Regions from separate parts of the Paenarthrobacter nitroguajacolicus genome, predicted to be linked through region 1. Evidence: predicted binding sites of a transcription regulator. Region 1 holds the regulator's gene; the other holds the start of a gene.
The links. The regulator LexA, encoded in region 1, represses DNA repair genes until DNA is damaged. The targets are predictions, from matches to a motif close to TCGAACANNTGTTCGA.
Positions count from the first base shown of each region.

Region 2: a site for LexA is predicted at 3,676-3,691, ahead of ruvA (Holliday junction branch migration protein RuvA). Genes of this name have one in related genera too.

Region 1 is NZ_CP073234.1:1,706,241-1,716,509, forward strand. Features, by position in the region: gene miaB (tRNA (N6-isopentenyl adenosine(37)-C2)-methylthiotransferase MiaB) at 1-1,162, shown strand, start outside; gene miaA (tRNA (adenosine(37)-N6)-dimethylallyltransferase MiaA) at 1,182-2,117, shown strand; gene dapF (diaminopimelate epimerase) at 2,164-3,132, shown strand; gene KCX59_RS08295 (class I SAM-dependent methyltransferase) at 3,113-3,727, opposite strand; gene hflX (GTPase HflX) at 4,244-5,806, shown strand; gene KCX59_RS08305 (ATP-dependent DNA helicase) at 5,799-7,859, shown strand; gene lexA (transcriptional repressor LexA) at 7,865-8,608, opposite strand; gene KCX59_RS08315 (LysM peptidoglycan-binding domain-containing protein) at 8,957-9,316, shown strand; gene KCX59_RS08320 (histidinol-phosphate transaminase) at 9,395-10,269, shown strand, end outside.
Region 2 is NZ_CP073234.1:2,657,682-2,667,950, forward strand. Features, by position in the region: gene secD (protein translocase subunit SecD) at 1-1,258, opposite strand, end outside; gene yajC (preprotein translocase subunit YajC) at 1,373-1,756, opposite strand; gene ruvB (Holliday junction branch migration DNA helicase RuvB) at 1,900-2,976, opposite strand; gene ruvA (Holliday junction branch migration protein RuvA) at 2,969-3,613, opposite strand; gene ruvC (crossover junction endodeoxyribonuclease RuvC) at 3,717-4,295, opposite strand; gene KCX59_RS12630 (YebC/PmpR family DNA-binding transcriptional regulator) at 4,361-5,116, opposite strand; gene pdxT (pyridoxal 5'-phosphate synthase glutaminase subunit PdxT) at 5,120-5,821, opposite strand; gene KCX59_RS12640 (Mur ligase family protein) at 5,924-7,255, shown strand; gene KCX59_RS12645 (type 1 glutamine amidotransferase) at 7,252-8,025, shown strand; gene KCX59_RS12650 (CapA family protein) at 8,029-9,294, opposite strand; gene KCX59_RS12655 (M3 family metallopeptidase) at 9,368-10,269, shown strand, end outside.

The DNA.
Region 1 (10,269 bases):
AGCCCTGCCGGCCCTGCTGAACCGCGCCCGGCACAACAATGAGGCGCAACTCGAGATTCTCGAATCCTTGGATGTGTTCCCGTCAACGCTCCCCACCAAGCGTGATTCTGTGTATGCAGGTTGGGTGTCAATCTCCGTGGGTTGCAACAACACCTGCACGTTCTGCATCGTGCCCTCGCTCCGTGGCAAGGAGAAAGACCGGCGTCCCGGCGAGATTCTGGCGGAAATTCAGGCTCTCGTGGATGACGGGGCTGTGGAAGTCACGTTGCTCGGCCAGAATGTGAATTCCTACGGTGTGGAATTTGGTGACCGCCAGGCGTTCTCCAAACTCCTCCGCGCATGCGGTGAAATCGAAGGCCTGGAACGTGTTCGTTTCACCAGCCCCCACCCCGCCGCATTTACTGATGATGTCATTGACGCCATGGCCGAAACACACAACGCCATGCCACAGTTGCATATGCCACTGCAGTCCGGCTCGGACAAGGTACTGAAAGACATGCGCCGTTCGTACCGTTCCAGCAAATTCCTGGGAATTCTGGACAAAGTGCGGGAACGCATCCCGCATGCTGCCATCACTACCGACATCATCGTCGGCTTCCCCGGTGAAACCGAGGAAGACTTCCAGGCGACCCTCGACGTCGTGGAGAAGTCGCGGTTTGCCTCCGCCTTCACGTTCCAGTACTCCAAGCGGCCCGGCACGCCGGCTGCAGACCTTCCAGAGCAACTCCCCAAGGCCGTGGTGCAGGAGCGCTACGAACGCCTCACTGCGCTGCAGGACCGTATTGCCGCAGAAGAGAACGCCAAGCAGTTGGGGCGGAAAGTGGAAGTCCTGGTTACAGCGCAGTCAGGACGGAAAGCCGGCGAAACACACCGGTTGTCCGGTCGTTCGAAGGACCAAAGGCTGGTGCACTTCTCCGTGCCGGCCGGAGCCGGGACCCCGCGGCCGGGTGACTTCGTCACCGTGACCATTACCGAGGCCGCAGCCTTCCACCTTGTGGCTGACCCGGCAACAGCAGAGGATTACCTTTTGCGCCGCTCCCGTGCAGGCGATGCCTGGGATCGCTCGCAGGCTGATTCGTGCGGCGTCCCGGCTGCAGGATCGGCGTCAGGCAAGACGGGGGTGGCGTTGGGCATGCCGGCCTTGCCGGTTCGCCGCGCCTAGGCCCGTGAGCCAGGACAGCATGTCGTTTGCCAGTTCGGAACCCCATCAGCCTGTCGTCGCCGTTGTTGGTCCGACAGGTTCCGGTAAGTCGGATCTGGGCGTCAACCTCGCTCTGGCCCTGAACGGCGAGGTGGTCAACGCCGACGCCTTGCAGTTCTACCGTGGCATGGATATTGGAACTGCCAAGATTACCGTGGAAGAGCGCAAGGGTGTGCCACACCATTTGTTGGACACCATGGACGTCACGCAGGAAGCCAGTGTGGCCGACTTCCAAAATGAATGCCGCGCGGCCATCCATGACATCCATTCACGGGGAAAGCGCGCCATCCTTGTGGGCGGATCCGGGCTGTATGTGCGGGCGGCACTGGATGTGCTGGAATTCCCGGGCACCGATCCCGTGCTCCGCAGGCAGCTGGAAGAAGAATGCGAAACCAAAGGGCTTGCGCCGTTGCGGGCCCGCCTCGAGGAAGTCGATCCCGTCTCGGCTGCCCGCCTTGGAGACGCACGACGCGTGATCCGGGCATTGGAAGTGCACAGTCTCACTGGCCGCCCTTTCAGCTCGTTCATGCCACAGCGCGAGTATTTCCAGCCAGCACTCCAGATCGGCCTGGAGGTCGATCGGGAGCAACTTCGGGAACGTCTGGGACTGAGGGTGCATCGGATGGTAGATGCAGGGCTCCAGCAGGAAGTCGAACGACTCGACGCCGTCGGTTTGAGGAGCGGCAAGACAGCTTCGCGCGCTTTGGGATACGCCCAATTCCTTAAGGTCCTGGACGGCGGGATGACTGCGGATGCCGCCGCCGAGGAAACCATCGTGGCAACCAGGCAGTTTGCACGGCGCCAGCTGACATGGTTCCGGGCCGATCCACGAATCACTTGGCTCGACTGGCAGGATCCGGAGCTTGTGGCTAAGGCAGCCAATGCTGTCAATGCGGCCAGCGCGCCCACGACCTAACCGCTGCAATTTCTGGCCGCACAGCCGTGGCAGGTAGCCTAGATCCATGGACGAAACCGCCGCAGTTCCCGCCCCGCAGCCCGCAACTGCCGGTGCTCCAGTGCCACTTTCCAGCCTCGCCGGGCTGGAGTTCTCCAAGGGTCACGGAACGGGCAATGATTTTGTCCTCATCGCTGATCCCGGTGACGCCCACGAGATCACGGCCGAGCAGGTCGCGCAGTTGTGCGACCGCCATGTGGGCATCGGGGGTGACGGCCTCATCCGGGCAGTTCCTTCCCGCTTTCTCCCGGAAGGTCGTGTCGCCCTTGAGCAGGATCCCGAAGCCGAGTGGTTCATGGATTATCGCAACGGAGATGGTTCGCTCTCCGAAATGTGCGGCAACGGCGTACGCGTTTTCGTCCATTTCCTGATTGCGGAGAACCTGGTGAACCTGGGGCCCGGTCAGACGCTCACCATCGGCACTCGTGGCGGCGTCAAAAAGGTTGTAAGGACAGTCAACGGTTATGCCGTGGATATGGGCCCATGGGAGTTCATCTTCCCCCGGGAGGCCACCAGCAAGGCCATGGATGCGCTGGTAAGCGCTGACGGCCTGGAAGTGGCAAGGCCCGGTCTGTCAGTTAGTATGGGCAACCCTCACACGGTAGTTGCCCTCGCAGAACTCAGCGAGCTTTCAGCCACACAATTGTTCAAGCCCCCCGTGGTGGATCCCAAGCCCACAAACGGAACCAATGTTGAGTTCGTGGTTCCCGCCGAGCCCCTGGTGGAGGACGGCGTAGGAACCATCACCATGCGCGTTCACGAGCGCGGCGTGGGGGAGACGCAATCCTGCGGCACAGGCGCGTGCGCCGCCGCCGTCGCGATTCGTCACTGGGCGGGTGATACGGCTCCCAACGACTGGCACGTGAAGGTACCAGGCGGCGTCGTAGGTGTGAAGTTCTTCCCTGGCGCGGGAGGCCGCGAGCATGTTGAACTTAGTGGCCCAGCCGTCATCGTGGCTACTGGGACGCTTTCCTGACACGGATGATCCTGAACGTCTTGGATGTGCTCTCACGGGAGACCGTGTAGGAGCTGTCCAGTGCGGTGGACAGCCACCGCTGGAGGGAATCGGAGCCCAGGTTCTTCTGGACAACCAACCAGGCGTTACCGCCCGGTGCCAGCCGGGGCAGCCACGTCAGCAGCAGGGTATGCAATTCGTCTTTTCCGATGCGGATGGGCGGGTTGGACCAGATGGTGTCGAACTCGACGGCGGGGTCTACCTCGTGCGGGAGGCTGGCAGTGACGTTGGTGAGGCCGAGCGCCGCCGCATTCTCATTGGTCAGCGTGATGCAACGCTCATTCACATCCACCGCATGGACCTTGGCATGTGGTGCCATCAGCCCCAAGGTGAGGGCAATCGGACCCCAGCCGCAGCCGATGTCCAGCAGGTGACCCTTCGGTGACGGCGGTGGAACCTCGGAGAAAAGTACTGCCGTGCCCTTGTCCACGCCGTCGGGACTGAAGATTCCCGACGAGGTCTGCAGCTGGCGCGTGGCTCCTGCGAGTTCCACAGTGAGTGGCTTGCGGGTGAATGGTCCGGCCGGTTGGGCAGTGAAATAGTGTGCAGACTCCATAATTTGCCAGATTAGTTGGCTATCGTCGGCTTGGGAAACCGCCTCCTTCGGCAGCAGGTTTGACAATGGCTGCTAACGTGGAACGCATGTTCTTGATCTTCGAGTAATCAGCCCACAGACACCGGAGTCATCCGGCGTTTGACGGTACCGCCCGCGACGCAGGCCCACTTGGCATTTCAGCCCGGCAGGCCTTTCCGCCCGGCAGGTCCCACTGGCTCAGTCCGGCAAATCCAGTATTTGGAGCCGGACGCTCTGAAGACTTCGCCCCGCACCCTAGTGGACAGCTGTATCCATCCGGCTAAACGCGTAGGGCAGGCAGAGCATCCTCACGTTGGCCAAGGACCCTCCCCGCGGAATCAATCACGCCACATTCCAGCAGCCCCTGCCTCCGAAAGGCACCGACTGCCCAGTACACAGGAGGCCCTTTTGGCCGATGTCCGTCAGCCCAGCGCGAATAGCGCCCCATCGAGCACGAAACCGCACTATTCTGGAATTGCCGAACAGTCTAAGGAGACCATGACCACCCAGAAGCACTCCGGATCCGATTCCGACGCCCAGGACATGAGTCCTGAACAAATCCAGGCCGTCATCGACCGGATTCTTTCCAAGGATGTACCTGCGCAGGCATCCGACGACAACGACGCCAACGGTGTGTTCGGCAAGGCGCAGGCGATTTCCACGCTGGACCGTGAACACAGTATCTACGACGGTGACCAGGAAGATTTGGCTGAACGCCGCGCCCTTCGCCGTACCGCAGGACTGTCAACCGAACTTGAAGACGTCACTGAGGTCGAATACCGACAGTTGCGCCTGGAGCGCGTCGTACTGGCCGGTCTGTGGACTGAGGGGACTCTCGCGGACGCTGAGAACTCCCTCCGCGAGCTGGCGGCACTTGCAGAGACCGCCGGATCCGAGGTGTTGGACGGTTTGGTTCAGCGCCGGCAGAAGCCGGACCCCGGGACCTTCCTTGGTTCCGGTAAGGCCCAGGAGCTCAAGGACATCGTCGCTGCCACGGGCGCAGATACTGTGGTTGTGGACACTGAGCTCGCGCCCTCGCAGCGACGCGGCCTCGAGGACATTGTGAAGGTCAAGGTAGTTGACCGCACCACGCTGATCCTGGATATCTTTGCCCAGCACGCAAAGAGCCGCGAAGGCAAGGCGCAGGTGGAGCTCGCACAGCTCGAGTACCTGCTCCCGAGGCTTCGCGGTTGGGGTGACTCCATGTCCCGCCAGGCCGGTGGCCAGGTGGGTGGAGCAGGCGCTGGAATGGGTTCGCGTGGTCCTGGTGAAACCAAGATCGAACTTGATAGGCGCCGAATCCGCACCCGCATGGCCAAGTTGCGTCGCGAAATCGCCGCGATGAAGCCTGCGCGTGAGACCAAGCGTGCCAACCGCCGTCGTAATGCGGTTCCGTCTGTTGCCATCGCCGGGTACACGAACGCTGGGAAGTCGTCCCTGCTCAACCGCCTTACTGACGCAGGTGTCCTGGTGGAGAACGCCTTGTTCGCCACCCTGGATCCCACAGTCCGTAAGGCGCAAACCCCGGACGGCATCGGCTATACCCTCGCAGACACCGTTGGGTTCGTTCGTTCACTCCCAACCCAGCTCATTGAGGCTTTCCGCTCCACGCTGGAGGAAGTTGCGGATGCGGACTTGATCCTCCACGTGGTGGATGCATCGCACCCCGATCCTGAGGGACAGATTGCAGCGGTAAGGGCCGTTTTCACCGAGGTTGATGCCCGCAAGGTTCCCGAGATCATCGTCCTCAACAAGGTGGACGTCGCGGATCCCTTCGTGGTGGAGCGCCTCAAGCAGAAAGAGCCCCGGCATGCTGTTGTGTCCACCCGCACGGGCCAGGGCATCGCGGAGCTGCTGGAAGACATCAGCCGGTCCATTCCCCGGCCCGGCGTGCGCCTTGAACTGCTCATTCCCTACGACCGCGGGGAAATGATCAGCAAATTGCATAGTTCCGACTCGGAAATCCTCAGCACTGAGCACGAGGAGAACGGGACCCGGGTAGTTGTCATGGTGCGCGAAGGCCTGGCCGCTGAACTGGAGCCATTCGTCAGTAATGGTTGAGAAGGTGGCGGCGGACGCCGTCGAATCGGTGGGGGAGAAGACCACCCTCGAACTGTTGGATCGGGCTGTTGCCGGCATGGGCGGACAAAGCCGTGCCGGCCAGCACGAAATGGCCAAGCATGTCACCCGGGCCATCGAGACCGGGGAGCACCTGCTGGTCCAGGCGGGAACGGGAACAGGTAAGTCGTTGGCTTACCTGATTCCGTTGATCGCCCATTCCATGGACAGCGATAAACCGACTCTCGTGTCCACCGCCACCCTGGCACTCCAAACCCAAATCGTCGGGCGGGACCTTCCCAGGCTGCTGGAGACCATCAACCCTGCCCTTGAGCGCCCGGTCAATGTGGCGCTCGTCAAGGGCAGGGCAAATTATGTGTGCCTGCAGAAGCTCGAAGGCGGGTTCCCCAGCGAAGAGCCCTCCGAAGGGCAGCTGTTCTCCCTCGGCGAGGACACCAGCGTGCCCCACTTTGCTGCTTCCATGGGCGGTCCGCAATCACAGCTGGGTAAGGAAGTAGTCCGTCTCCGGGAATGGGCGGAGAAAACCGCTACCGGCGACCGCGATGAACTCATGCCAGGGGTCACCGACAGGGCCTGGCGTCAGGTATCCGTAACGTCCATGGAGTGCTTGGGCGCCCAGAAGTGCCCCGTAGCAGAAGAGTGCTTCAGCGAGCTGGCACGCTCACGGGCGGGTGAAGCCGACGTCGTGGTCACCAACCACGCAATGCTGGCCGTCAGTGCCTTTGAAGGCCTGGCCGTGCTGCCTGAGTACGACGTCGTGGTGGTTGACGAGGCGCATGAACTTCAGGACCGCGTGACCGGTGCTGTTTCAGGCCAGTTGTCGGTGGCCATGGTTCACGCGGCGGCATCAAGTGCACGCAAACACACGGCCATTACAGTGGATGCGCTCAACGCTGCCGCGGAGCGCTTGGATATGGCCATCGCCGGGGTGCCCAACGGGCTGTTGCCCAACGGCCTCAACGACGAACAGCTGGATTGCCTGGACCAGTTAAGGGACGCCGCCCGCGCTGCGCTCTCCGATTCGAAGACAGATTCATCAAACGCAGTCGACGGCGGACGGCAGCTGGCGCGGTCACGGCTCATGCTGATCCTGGAATTGTGCGAACGCATGCTGGCCGCCAAGGAGAACCGCGAAGTCGTATGGTTCTCCAGGAACAGCACGTTCGACCCGCAGCAGGGCTATTCCCAACCGGACGAGACTGCTCCCGCCTTGATCAACATCGCCCCGCTCAGCGTTGCCGGACGGCTTCGCGAAGGTCTCTTCGCCGGCCACACGGTGGTGCTGACCTCCGCCACGCTGGCCATCGGCTCGGCTTTCGAACCGGCAGCAGGTGGCCTCGGCCTCATCGGCGACGGCGCCCCGAGCTGGACCGGGATCGATGTGGGTTCGCCCTTTGATTATCCCAAACAGGGTGTCCTGTATGTGGCCAAGCACCTCCCAAAACCCGGTCGTGGTACTTCCCCCGAGGCGCTCGACGAACTGGAAGACCTCATTCGCGCGTCCGGCGGGGGAGCCCTGTGCCTGTTCTCCTCACGGCGTGCGGCCGAAGAAGCAGCCGATGCCATGCGGCTCCGATTGGACGTGGATATCCTCTGCCAAGGCGAATCCACTATGGCGGCCCTCGTAAAGCAATTCGCGGATGAGCCAGACACCTGTCTCTTCGGAACCATGTCACTGTGGCAGGGCGTAGACGTTCCGGGGGGCTCATGCCGCTTGGTTGTCATTGACCGCATTCCGTTCCCGCGGCCTGATGATCCCCTGATGACTGCGCGCTCCCGCGCAGTGGCGCAATCAGGTGGGAATGGCTTCATGGCCGTATCGGCGACGCATGCTGCCATTCGACTGGCGCAGGGTGCTGGCCGCCTGATCCGTTCGACAGGAGACAAAGGAGTAGTTGCGGTGCTCGACTCGCGGCTCTCGACGGAACGCTATGGAGGCTTTCTGCGTGCCGCCCTGCCGCCGTTCTGGGCAACGACGGACCGGGGAGTGGTCCGTGGCGTTCTGGAGCGGCTGGGCTCGGCTAAAGCCCCGTAGGTCGCCTAGAGGGACCGCAGTACCGAAACTACCTTGCCCATGATGGTGGCTTGATCGCCCAGGATGGGTTCGTACTGGGTGTTCTGCGGGAGCAGCCACGTATGGCCATCCCGCTGGCGGAAAGTCTTTACGGTTGCTTCGTCATCCAGCAGGGCAGCAACGATGTCGCCGTTGATGGCGTCATTCTGGCGGCGGACCACAACCCAATCACCGTCACAGATGGCGGCGTCAATCATGGAATCGCCGGCCACCTTCAACATGAACAGTTCCCCATGCCCCACAAGTTGGCGGGGGAGCGCAAGTACGTCTTCCACCGTCTGGTCAGCCAGGATCGGTCCGCCGGCGGCGATCCGGCCCACCAGCGGGACCATGGCGGTATCACTGGCACTGGCCAGCTCCGTTACGGCAAGGCCGCCCGCGCTGCGAAGGGTGGTGGGCGCTTCCACGCCCGGAATGGTGCCACCATCGAGCGTCAGCGGCATCAGGACTTCCATGGCGCGGGGCCGCTTGGGGTCCCTGCGCAGGTAGCCAAGTTTCTCCAATTGGGACAACTGGTGAGTAACGCTGGACAAACTGGCCAGGCCCACGGTGTCACCGATCTCGCGCATGCTGGGCGGGTAACCGTTGTCATTGACCGACCGCTGGATGGTCTCCAGGATCTTTTTCTGCCGCACAGTCAGGCTCTTGGGACTCTTTTGAGGCTGCTGGCTCCGCAGGGGTGCCCCGCCGCCTGTGGCTTTCGCTGCCATGTTCGCCAATGCCTTTCCATTCCGCCCGAAACTAGCCCGGGGTCGTTGGGTCTGCAAAAAATGTCAGACCCTCCTGTTCCACTGAAACAGTGCTGTTTCTTCACTCAAACGTAGGGCAGGCACAGGCGTTTATCAAACATTTGTTCTAGCGAGTCTCGACACCGTTCGTTGATAAGTGCTAAAAATGTCATAGCAAGGTTCGAATATGTGTTCTATAAACCTGATGCTGGAGCCGGATGTTCGAACAGAGTGTTCGAACATCCGGGATCAGAGGACGGGAACGCAAAGAATTGGCCGCCAAGCTCCGGGCACCCCGGAACCTGGCAATAGCTCAGAAGGGCTCAGCTCATGTCCGCAGTCACTACGTTCGCTGATTTCCGCACCACTCAGGCACCCGCTCGCCTGCGTCTCACCCGGCGGGGACGGATTGTCTTCTTCGGCATCCCGGCAATGCTGTTGGTGGCGGCGCTGCTGACCCTTGCCGGTTTCATCAACTCCCCGGCCAAGGCCTCGGACTCCCAGTCCCAATTGCGACCGCCCGTTGCAGTCACTGTAACGGTCCAGCCGGGCCAATCACTGTGGGGCATTGCCGGCGCGGCCGCTCCGGAGCGGGACCCGCGTGACGTGATCGCGGAGATCATCCAGCTGAATGACCTCCGCGGCGGCCGCATTCTGCCCGGCCAGCAGCTGTTCGTCCCTGCAAACTGAGTCGTCCACCATCCGCAGGAACCGATCGCCCGGCGTCACAGTTAGTCGGCAGTCCGGGCCGCCCCTTAAACTGTGATGGTGAGTGACCAGCTTGAGCGACTTGACAGACTTCCCCTCCGGACCAACCTGCGTGGACTGAGCCCCTACGGCGCACCGCAGCTTGACGTCCCCATCCTGCTCAACGTCAACGAAAACACTCATGGCGTCCCCGCGGATGTCCAGGCCGCCATCACCGAGGCTGTCGCCGCTGCGGCCACAGGGCTGAACCGCTATCCGGACCGTGAGTTCACTGAACTACGGGTAGCCCTCGCGGAGTACCTTGGCCACGAACTTTCTCCGGACAACATTTGGGCCGCCAACGGATCCAATGAAGTCCTGCAGCAAATCCTCCAGGCATTTGGTGGACCGGGACGCAAAGCGCTCGGTTTCCCGCCCACGTACTCCATGTACCCCCTTCTGGCGAGTGGCACGGACACAGAGTATGTCCGCGGCGTGCGTGCTGACGACTACGGGCTGGACGCCGAATCGGCCGCCGCGCAGGTTCGGGAAACGGGCGCCAACATCGTGTTCCTGTGCTCACCGAACAACCCAACCGGTACAGGGTTGGGCTTGGACGTTGTTGAGGCCGTCTACGAGGCCGGCGAAGCGAGCCAGGCCATCGTGATCGTGGACGAGGCGTATCACGAGTTCGCGCACGACAATACTCCGAGCGCCTTGACGTTGTTGCCAGGACGCGAGCGGTTGATCGTCTCGCGCACCATGAGCAAAGCGTTCGCCCTTGCGGGTGCCCGGCTCGGCTACATGGCGGCAGCCCCGGAAGTCACAGACGCAATCAGGCTGGTCCGCCTTCCTTACCACTTGTCTGCCGTCACGCAGGCAACGGCGCTGGCTGCGCTTAACCACCGCGAAGCCCTTATGGCCGACGTCGAGGACATCAAGGTACAACGCGACCG
Region 2 (10,269 bases), 950 kb from region 1:
TAAACGAGTCAGCAGTCTGGCCAATGGCCACGATCAGGCCCGCCACACCTGCCAGGGAGAGACGGTAATTTTCCGTCCACCCAAGGATGGCAATGGCGAGATAGGTCAGCACACCAGCCACCACAAGGGACGCGATGGTGACAAGACCCAAAGCGCGGTACTGGAACAGGGAGTACACAACCACCAGCAACAGACCGATCATGCCTGCCAGCAAGCCGAGGCGAAGTTGGTCGCCACCGAGGGTGGCCGAAATCTGCTCTTGTGATTGGATCTCGAAGCTGATGGGCAGCGCGCCGTAGCGCAACTGGTCAGACAAGGCCTTCGCTGACGCCTGGGTGAAGTTACCCGTGATCTGCGGCTTGCCATCGGTGATGACAGCCAGGGCTCGCGGGGCTGAAAGTACCTTGTCGTCCAGGACGATCGCGAACTGTGACTTGGGATCGTCAGTACCCTGCGTCTGCGCTGCAGCATAGAACTGGTTGAGGCGTTCGGTTACGGCTTTGAACTTTGCCGTTGCATCCGAGTTGAAGACAATGTTGACGCCCCAGGAATTCGTCACGGAGCCCTGGGCACCCTGGACCTGGGTAAAGGTGGAATCGCTGATGTCCTGGCCCTTGACCTCAACGGGCCCGAGGATGTACTTGATCGCCGGAGTCGTGGCAGTGGCCGCCTCGCAGGTTACCAGCGGTTTGGCAGGATCCGACCGGTCGCGCTTTTCCGGTGACGGATTAACACAGTCGAGCGCTTCAAATTCCTTCTGGACTTCCGGGGTGATCCAGTTGACATCACTCGCGTTGGCCGGCTCCGCCGTCGGCTTGTTCAGCTGGTCCTCAGGAGTGCGCTGCTCGGCTGGTATAGCTGCCGGGTCGCCATAGGTGATGACCGGACGGAAGTTCATGTCGGCCGAAGCCTGGATCAGGTCGCGGGTTTCCTTAGATGGTGTCCCCGGAAGGCTGACCACCACGTTGCGGCCGGACTGCGTGCTGATTTCGGCTTCAGCAACACCGGAGCCATCCACTCGCTGCCGGATGATGGCGACTGCCTGGTTGAGTTGCTCCTCATTGATCTCGCTGGAACCCTCCACGCGGGGTGCCAGGATCATCTGGGTTCCGCCTTCAAGGTCCAGAGCAAGCTTGGGAGCCCAACTGGCATTGCCAGTCACCACTCCGCCAGCAAGGACAGCGGTTAATACAACGAAAATTGCTCCAAGCCAGGTCAGCACCCTGCGGGCTGAGTTTTTGGGGCCGGTCCGTGCCATTATCGATCTTCCTGTTATCGCCGGACAGCCGCCGGCCGACGCTGGTGAGCGTCTGCCGGCGGCTCTCCGCTGCCGTAGAAGTTGCCTTGCGCGGTGTCGCCGCGACTGACGGTGCTAGTTGTCCTTCTTGTCCTCTTTGTTGAGGCGCGCGATGGTTTCGTCCGGTGTCTCGACGGCGGCAGGAGCCTCAGCCTCCGCGGCGGTCAGGGAAGAAGCGTCATCCGGGACAACCGGTGCTTCCTCGGGGGTGGATTCGACCACCTTGGTGACTGCCTGGCGGTGAACCGTTGCCTGGTTACCCGGGGAAAGTTCGATGACGACCTTGTTCTCGGCTTCGTCGATGGACACGATGCGGCCAAAGAGACCGAAGCTGGTCATGACGTCAACACCAGGAGCGAACTTGGACTGCATTTCAGCCTGCTGCTGCTGGGTCTTCTTGTTGCGGCGGAACATCATGAAGACAAAGAGTCCAAGCATGACGAACAGCAATATGGTCATTGGATCCACAGGGAAGTTCCGTTCTGTACTTACGTTTTGGTTCACGGCAACGTCCCTGGCAGATCCGCATGGCGGGCATTGATCAAGGACTCGAACGTGCCGAGCGTCATACCAGTCTAGTGGGAAAAGCTGAACAGAGCGTGTTAACCGACCGTATCTATGCTTTCGGCGTGGTTTTCGTCCTCACCGAACAAGGCGAGGGTCTCTTGGCCAAAGACTCCGGCCGGTACGGCGTAGCCAAGGTGGGTCCAAGCCGACGCCATCGCGATTCGACCCCGCGGAGTACGTCCCAGAAGTCCCTCGCGTACAAGGAACGGTTCAGCCACGGTCTCAACCGTTTCGGGTTCTTCACCGACGGCAATGGCCAATGTGGACAAGCCAACAGGGCCACCGTTGAACTTGGTTATGAGGGCTTCCAGAACGGATCTGTCCAGCCTGTCCAAGCCACGCTCGTCTACTTCGTACATATCCAAGGCAGCTGACGCCGAACGGGCGTCGATTTGCTCGATGCCATGAACAAGCGCCCAGTCACGGACACGGCGCAGCAGCCGGTTGGCTATACGCGGCGTTCCCCGGGAGCGACCGGCGATCTCGGTGAAACCCGCGGAGTTTACCTTCAGGTCCAGAAGCCCGGCAGAACGGCGGAGGACGAGTTCGAGTTCGGCCACCGAATAAAACTCGAGGTGCCCGGTGAAACCGAATCGGTCCCTCAAGGGCCCCGGAAGGAGTCCCGCGCGGGTGGTGGCACCTACCAGGGTGAAAGGCGGAAGCTCCAGGGGAATTGCAGTTGCGCCTGCTCCCTTGCCCACCACGATGTCCACGCGGAAGTCCTCCATGGCCATGTACAGCATTTCTTCTGCAGGCCTGGACATGCGGTGGATTTCATCGAGGAACAGGACCTCGCCCTCCGAGAGCGAGGAAAGGATGGCAGCGAGATCCCCGGCGTGCTGGATGGCCGGACCGCTGCTGATACGCAGCGGCGCGTTCATCTCCGCTGCAATGATCATGGCAAGTGTGGTCTTACCGAGTCCGGGAGGTCCGGACATCAACACGTGGTCGGCGCTGCGGCCACGCATCTTCGAAGCCTCAAGCACCAGGGCAAGTTGCTTGCGGACCCGATGCTGTCCTACGAAGTCGTGCAGGTTCTTGGGGCGGAGAGCAGCCTCAATGACCCGCTCTTCCGGTTCCTCTCCCCCGCTGACGAGTGACTGCTCAACCACGGCTGCCTACACGATTGCCGGCGCGAGCCCCGTCCTGGCCAAGCCAGCGCAACGTAGCCCGAAGTATTTGGGCCACGTTTCCTGCGTCTACGAGTTCCGGCGAATCGGCCATCGCTTTGTCGATACTGCCGTTGGCGTCTTTCTCGGACCATCCCAAACTGGTCATGGCTGCGACGACCTGCGGCTTCCATTCTGCGTTCGGGGCCGCGGCGGGAGCAGCACCAGTGCCGGTTCCATGCGGAACCAACTTCCCGGCCAGCTCGAGGACAATACGGCCGGCCACCTTAGGGCCGATGCCCGGCACCTTGGTGAATGCCTTGCTGTCACCAGTGTGAGCCGCCACCCGGATGGCTTCCGGTTCGTGCACGGCGAGGACGGCCAAGGCCAAACGGGGCCCAACCCCGCTGACGCTGAGCAGGACGTCGAAAACTTCGCGTTCGTCGTCGTCGGCAAATCCGAACAGCGTGAGTGAATCTTCACGGACGATCATGGAAGTGAAGAGCTTGGCTTCGGTTCCTGTTTTGAGGTGGCTCAAGGTCTGCGGTGTGGCGAAGACACTCATTCCCGCACCGTTGAGGTCGATAACAGCGGTGGACAAACCAACGTGGGCTACGGTTCCACGGAGAAAACTGATCAAGACCCGGCTCCTGAAATACTGCCTGCTCCGTTGCCGTGAAAACTGCGGCCAAAGCGGACTATCCGAACATATCTACGAATACCCTAGCAAGAGCGGCAGACAATCACCGTTTGCGGCGCGCTTTTGCTTCGGCTTCGGCCCACGCTTTCTGCGCGGGAGTAAGTCCGGCCTTGCCGTTGGCGCCACCGGCTGAGCCCATGCCACTGCCTGCGCGCCACGCGTGGGTGAGGGCCAGGGCCAGGGCGTCGGCAGCATCAGCCGGCTTGGGTGGAGCATCCAGGCGCAGAATCTTGGTCACCAATTTGGTGACCGCATCCTTGTTGGCAGTGCCGCTGCCGGTAACTGCGGCTTTCACCTCGGAGGGTGTATGCATGGCGACCGGGATACCCCGGCGTGCTGCCGCCACGATGACGACGCCCGAAGCCTGGGCTACGCCCATCACCGTGCTCACGTTCATTTGCGAGAAAACACGTTCGACGGCGACGACATCCGGCTTGTGCAGGTCCAACCATTCGTCGATTGCCTGGGCGATGACCAGTAAGCGCTTGTCCAAGGTCAGCTCGGCGGACGTGCCCACCACTCCGACGGCCACCATGGTTGCCCGGCGGTTCCGCTCAATGTCCACCACACCGATGCCGCAACGGGTGAGGCCCGGATCGACTCCCAATACGCGAAGAGTCAAGTCCGGGCCTTCCTGATGGCTGTAAGCCTGATGGTTGTCAAAATTGATGCGCTGCGCCCACCCGATTACTCGGCGTCGAGGGCAGCCTGCACTTCCTCGCTGAGGTCCGCATTGCTGTACACGTTCTGGACATCGTCCAGGTCTTCCAGCGCATCCACGAGCTTCATGAACTTCTTGGCGCCGTCAACGTCCAAGTCAACCTGCATGGACGGAACGAATTCGGCTTCGTCAGTTTCGTAGTCGATGCCGGCTTCCTTCAAGGCGTCACGGATGGCCTGGAGATCGGAGGGCTCGGAGTGGATTTCCCAGTTTTCACCGCTGTCCTTGACTTCCTCGGCTCCGGCATCAAGGACAGCCATCAGGATGTCGTCTTCGCTAAGGCCGTTCTTGGGCAGGACAACAACACCCTTGCGGGCGAAGAGGTAGCTCACGGAACCGGGATCGGCGATGGTGCCGCCGTTGCGCGAAATCGCCAGTCGCACCTCGGAAGCGGCACGGTTCTTGTTGTCGGTCAGACATTCAATCAACAACGCCGAACCCTGGGGACCGCGGGCTTCGTACATGATCTCGGTGTAGTCCACCACTTCACCGGTGAGGCCCGCACCACGCTTGATGGCGCGGTCGATGTTGTCGTTGGGTACCGAAGTCTTCTTTGCCTTCGTGACGGCGAGCTCAAGGCCCGGGTTGCCGGCAAGGTCCGGTCCGCCCATGCGGGCAGCAACTTCGATGTTCTTGATCAGTTTCGCGAACGACTTTGCACGCCTGCCGTCAATGATGGCTTTCTTGTGCTTGGTGGTCGCCCATTTGGAGTGGCCTGACATGCTTTACGCTTCTCCTCTGATCATTCGAATAAAGAGTTCATGCACGCGTTTCTCTCCCGTCACTTCCGGGTGGAAGGAGGTGGCCAGCAGTTGGCCGGAACGCACTGCAACAATTCTAGCCACTCCATGCAAAGTAGCCGTGTGGCTGGCGTGGTCGGGATCAACCTGGGCAAGGACTTCCACGCCCGGACCAACACGTTCCACCCAGGGGCCGCGGATGAATACCGCGTGAACGGGATCCACACCGGATTCACCGGCACTGAAATCCAAGCCCTTGAAATCGAGGTCGGTTTCAAAGGATTCGCGTTGTCGTCCGAAGGCGTTGCGGCGGACCGTAATATCCAGGCCGCCGAAAGTCTGCTGGGGATTTCCGTCAAGGTCCGTAGCCGGGTCTGCAATTTCATTGGCCAGCAGGATCATGCCGGCGCAGGAGCCGTAGACGGGAAGGCCCTCCGCGATGCGCTTTTGAAGGGGGTCACGGACTTCGAAGATCCGGGAAAGCTTGTCTATGGTGGTGGACTCGCCGCCAGGGATAATCAGGCCGTCGATGTCGTCGAGCTCTGACGGGCGGCGAATACCCACGCCGGTGGCTCCAGCGGCCTCAACAGCGTGGATATGCTCGCGGAAGTCGCCCTGGAGAGCCAGCACGCCTATTCGGAGTCCTGCACCCACGCGTGACGAAGCGTCGGAAAGGGGGTTGGTCATTGGTCCATCATAGTGGTCCAAGCCCTCAGTAACCTTGTGTCCGGCCGTCGGGCGCTGCCGTCAGGCAGGGTTCCATGCCCCGACTGGGATATATTACAGAGCATGCTTTCCTTCAGCGTTCCCCTCGGCAAGCTGGTCCGCACACTGTCCCGGCTCCGGGGCGGAGGCTCAGCTTTTCCCGGCCTGGTGGTCGAGAAGATCGACCCCGGCTTCATGCAGCGAACGCTCGCGTCGCTCCCCCTTGGTGTAGCCGTGGTCAGTGGTACCAACGGTAAAACCACCACCACCAAAATGGTGGTGGAACTCCTTGAAAGCCAGGGCTTAAAGGTCTTCACCAACCGCAGCGGCAGCAACTTCACCCGAGGTGTGGCCGCTTCGCTCCTGGGCGATGTGGACTGGCGTGGACGACTCGATGCGGACATCGCCATCCTGGAACTCGATGAAGCCCACGCCGTGCACTTCGTCAACAAAGTGGAGCCACGCTTCAGCCTCCTGCTCAATGTCCTGCGCGACCAACTGGACCGCTTCGGAGAAATCGACAAGACCGCCCGCTTACTGGAGCACATCGCCTCCAAGACGACGGACACCGTGGTCCTCAACCGGGAAGATCCGCGCGTTGCCCGGATTGCCGCCGCCCTCAACACCCTAGACGCTGTTCACCACCCCGAAATCCGGTACTTCGGACTCGACGAATCGTTGCGGAGCACCTTTCCCAATGATGACGAGATGCGCACCACGGGCATTGGTCCGTCCCCGTCAGGCACCTCTGTTGCCGCGGAAACCGGTGACGATGTAGAACTGCCGGCTGCCGACGTCGTACTCCGCCGGGTAGGCGCCCAGGACGCTGACTTTGAGTTCGACGACGAAACCGTCACCACATCGATGAAACTGCGTGGCGTCTACAACATCTTCAATGCGGCGGCAGCTTTGTCGCTGGCGCGCGCCATCCTGGGAACCGGGCCGGTGGACACGCCCAAACTCGTCAAGGCCTTGGGAGAAGTTGCTCCCGCGTTCGGCCGCGGCGAAAGCCTCACGGTGGACGGCCAGCCCCTGGAGCTGGTGCTTGTGAAGAACCCGAGCGGTTTCCGACTCGGACTGAAGTCCTTCCCCGCCGGCGGATACGCCACCATGATTGCCATCAACGACAACTACGCCGACGGCAGGGACATGTCCTGGCTCTGGGACGTCGAGTTCGAATCCCTGCGGGAAGGCGGCGTGGAAGTCCTCACCGGCGTCCGCGCCTACGACATGGCCCTCCGCCTCCAGTACGACGATGTGCCGTTCGGAACAGTGGAACCGGACATCACCGCTGCCCTGCGGACTTTCATAGACGGCTCGCGAGGCAAGCCCAAGCGCGTCTTCTGCACTTACACCTCCATGCTCGCCATTCGACGTGAACTGGCCAAAATCACCATAGTTGAGGTGGTCTCATGACCTCGGAAACACAGCACTCAGACGTACAGCCGCACTCAGACGCACAGCCCAGCAAGGGAACAATCCGCGTCCTCCAGCTTTACCCGCGGGAAATGAACATCTACGGCGACTGGGGCAACGCCCTGGTACTGAAGCAACGCATCAAGTGGCACGGTTATACGCCCGAGTTGCTCGAATACAACGTGGGTGACGAGTTCCCGGACGACGTCGACATTATTGTGGGCGGAGGCGGGCAGGACAGTGGACAACTGGTCATCCAGGACGATCTCCAGGCGCGTGCCTCGCAGTTGAAGCAACTCGCGGATGAAGGTGCCCCCATGTTGGTGATTTGTGGGCTGTACCAGCTTTTCGGCAAGTTCTTCAAGACCAGCACCGGACCCGTCATTCCCGGCATCGGCATTCTTGACGTCGAAACCCACGGTACTGACGAGCGACTCATCGGCAACGTAACCATGAAATCTGCCGAGTTCGGCGACATTCTGGGCTACGAGAACCACAGCGGGCAGACAACTTTGGGTCCCGGCGTCGAGCCCCTCGGCACTGTCACGAAAGGCGCCGGCAACAACAGCAAGGACGGACATGAAGGCGCCCGTTACAACAACGTCGTAGCGAGCTACCTGCACGGTTCACTGCTCCCGAAGAATCCGGCCATTGCGGACTTCCTGATCCGAACGGCAGCCGAACGCAAGTTCGGAACATTCGTGCCGGGAACGCCCGACGACGGTTACGCCCGCCTTGCGCGCGAACACGCCGCACGCCGGCCGCGGTAGGCGCTACTTTTCCTTGGTGATCAGCAGTTCGTGCGCGCCTGCTGTTGCTGCGCCCATGGACTCAACCACCGCTTTGGTCCGCTGGTAGGTCTCAGCATCGGCCGCGGGTGTAGCGCAGACTCCCTGTGGTGCATCGCTGGCCACGGAGCACCAACGATAGGGATCCCGAACGATCACTGACGGGGCCCAGGCGAGATCCGACGCAGTCCAAACACCTGCTGCGTTCTGGCTGAACTGTGCCCGGACTAGAAGCCCCTCATTGTTCAGGACGTACCACGGGGACAGTTCGGTAACGCCGTTGCCCAGCCCATAGACGATCCAGGTGCCTTTGTAATTCTCGATCGGCAACACCGAGTGGGTGTGGTGCCCGTAGATCATGGTGAACTGGCCGCTGTCCACCAACGCGTGCGCAACTTCCTGCTGCTGGGCATTGGCTTCGCTGGCGTACTCGTCACCGGCGTGCATGACGCCCAGGACAATGTCGGCTCCCAACGCCTTTGCCTGTTTCGCCTTAGCGATCATGGCCGCTGGGTCCAGCTCGTCAACCAACCACGGGTATTCCGGGATTTGCCCGTTGTGGCCATACGTTCCAATGATGACCGCCACCTTGGCAGCGTCCGTTTGGAGCATGAGTATCTCTTTGGACTCCGCTTCCGTCCTGTAGGACCCCGTGTGCTTCAGGCCCGCCGCGTCCAACGCGTCCAGTGTCCGAAGCAAACCTTCAGTACCGCGATCAATGGTGTGGTTGCTGGCCGTGGTGCAGGCCTGGTAGCCGACATCCTTGGATGCTGTGATGATCTGCGGTGGCACGTTGAAGGATGGATAGGCAGAGAACGGCCCTTCCGGGGTTGCAACGGGAGTTTCCTGGTGGCAAATGGCGAGGTCGCTGTTACGAATGTAGCGACGCTGCCCCTCGAGAAGCGGAACAAACGTATAGCCGGGCTGACCAGCTGCCGCAGCGTCAGCTCTCGCTTGTTGCCAGAGCTGCGTATGGACCAACATGTCGCCTGTCACCGTGATGGAGGTGCAGCGTAGCTCCGGGCAGGCGGGCCCCTTACCTGGGGTAGGGTTCGGTGCAGGGGTGCGGGTTGGGCTTGGGCTCACGTTTGCCGGAGCGGAAGTGGCGCTGCTGCGGTTCCCGTCATCATTTTCCGCGATGACACCGCAGGCGTTCACCGATAGGGACATGACCACGGCACTCAGCACGAGTACCGCCTTGCGAGGACCGAACCATCCCCCGGAAAATGTGATTTTGCCCATGGCTTTCATCCTACGGCGGGAGCTTTGCGGAAGCGGGCGTGCCGCCCTTGAGGACACGATTCTTACGTGAAAGAGTCACTTCATGACTAATCCACTCTTGAGCCCCAGCCCCCTGCCCTATGGGCTGCCGCCCTTTGCCGGCATCTCAGCAGAGCACTATGCGGAGGCTATAGAGGCAGGATTGGCATCGCACCTCCAGGAGATTTCCCGGATCGTGGCCAATCAGGAGCCAGCTACCTTGGAAAACACGGCACTGGCCATGGAGCGGTCAGGGCTTCTCCTCAACAGGGCGGCTGCGGCATTCTTCACCCTGGTTTCCGCGGATGCTTCCGACGCCATCAAGGCGCTGGAGACAGAGCTGTCACCTAAGTTGTCGGCACACCAGGATGCTGTTTACATGAACCGCGCGCTCTACCACCGGTTCGCAGCAATCGATACAACAGACTTGGATGCAGAATCGTCCCGACTGGTGCAGGAGTACCTCAAGGAGTTCCGGCAGTCCGGAATTCAACTGGATGACACCGGGCAACAACGCTTGCGTGAAGTTAACTCCGAACTGTCCCGATTGGGCACCGAGTTTGGCCAGCGCGTCAAGGAAGCCATGAAGTCCGCCGCCCTGCTTCTTGACGACGCCGCTGATCTTGCCGGGCTGCAGCCCGAAGTGGTCACCGGCGCCGCGGAAGCAGCCAAGCTTGCCGGGCATGACGGCAAGTACCTACTGACCTTGATCCAACCCAGCAACCAACCCGCCATGGCGTCCTTGGAGAACCGGACCATCCGCCGTCGTCTATTCGAAGCGTCCCTGGCACGCGGCACCGATGGCGGCGACTTGGATGTCCGTGAACTTGTGAAGGCTACCGCGCGTTTGCGGGCAGAGAAAGCTACGCTCCTGGGGTTTGCCAACTTCGCTGAGTTGGTCGTGGACCAACAGACTGCTCCCGGTTTCAGCGAGGTGGCGGCGATGCTGGGCAAGTTGGCACCTGC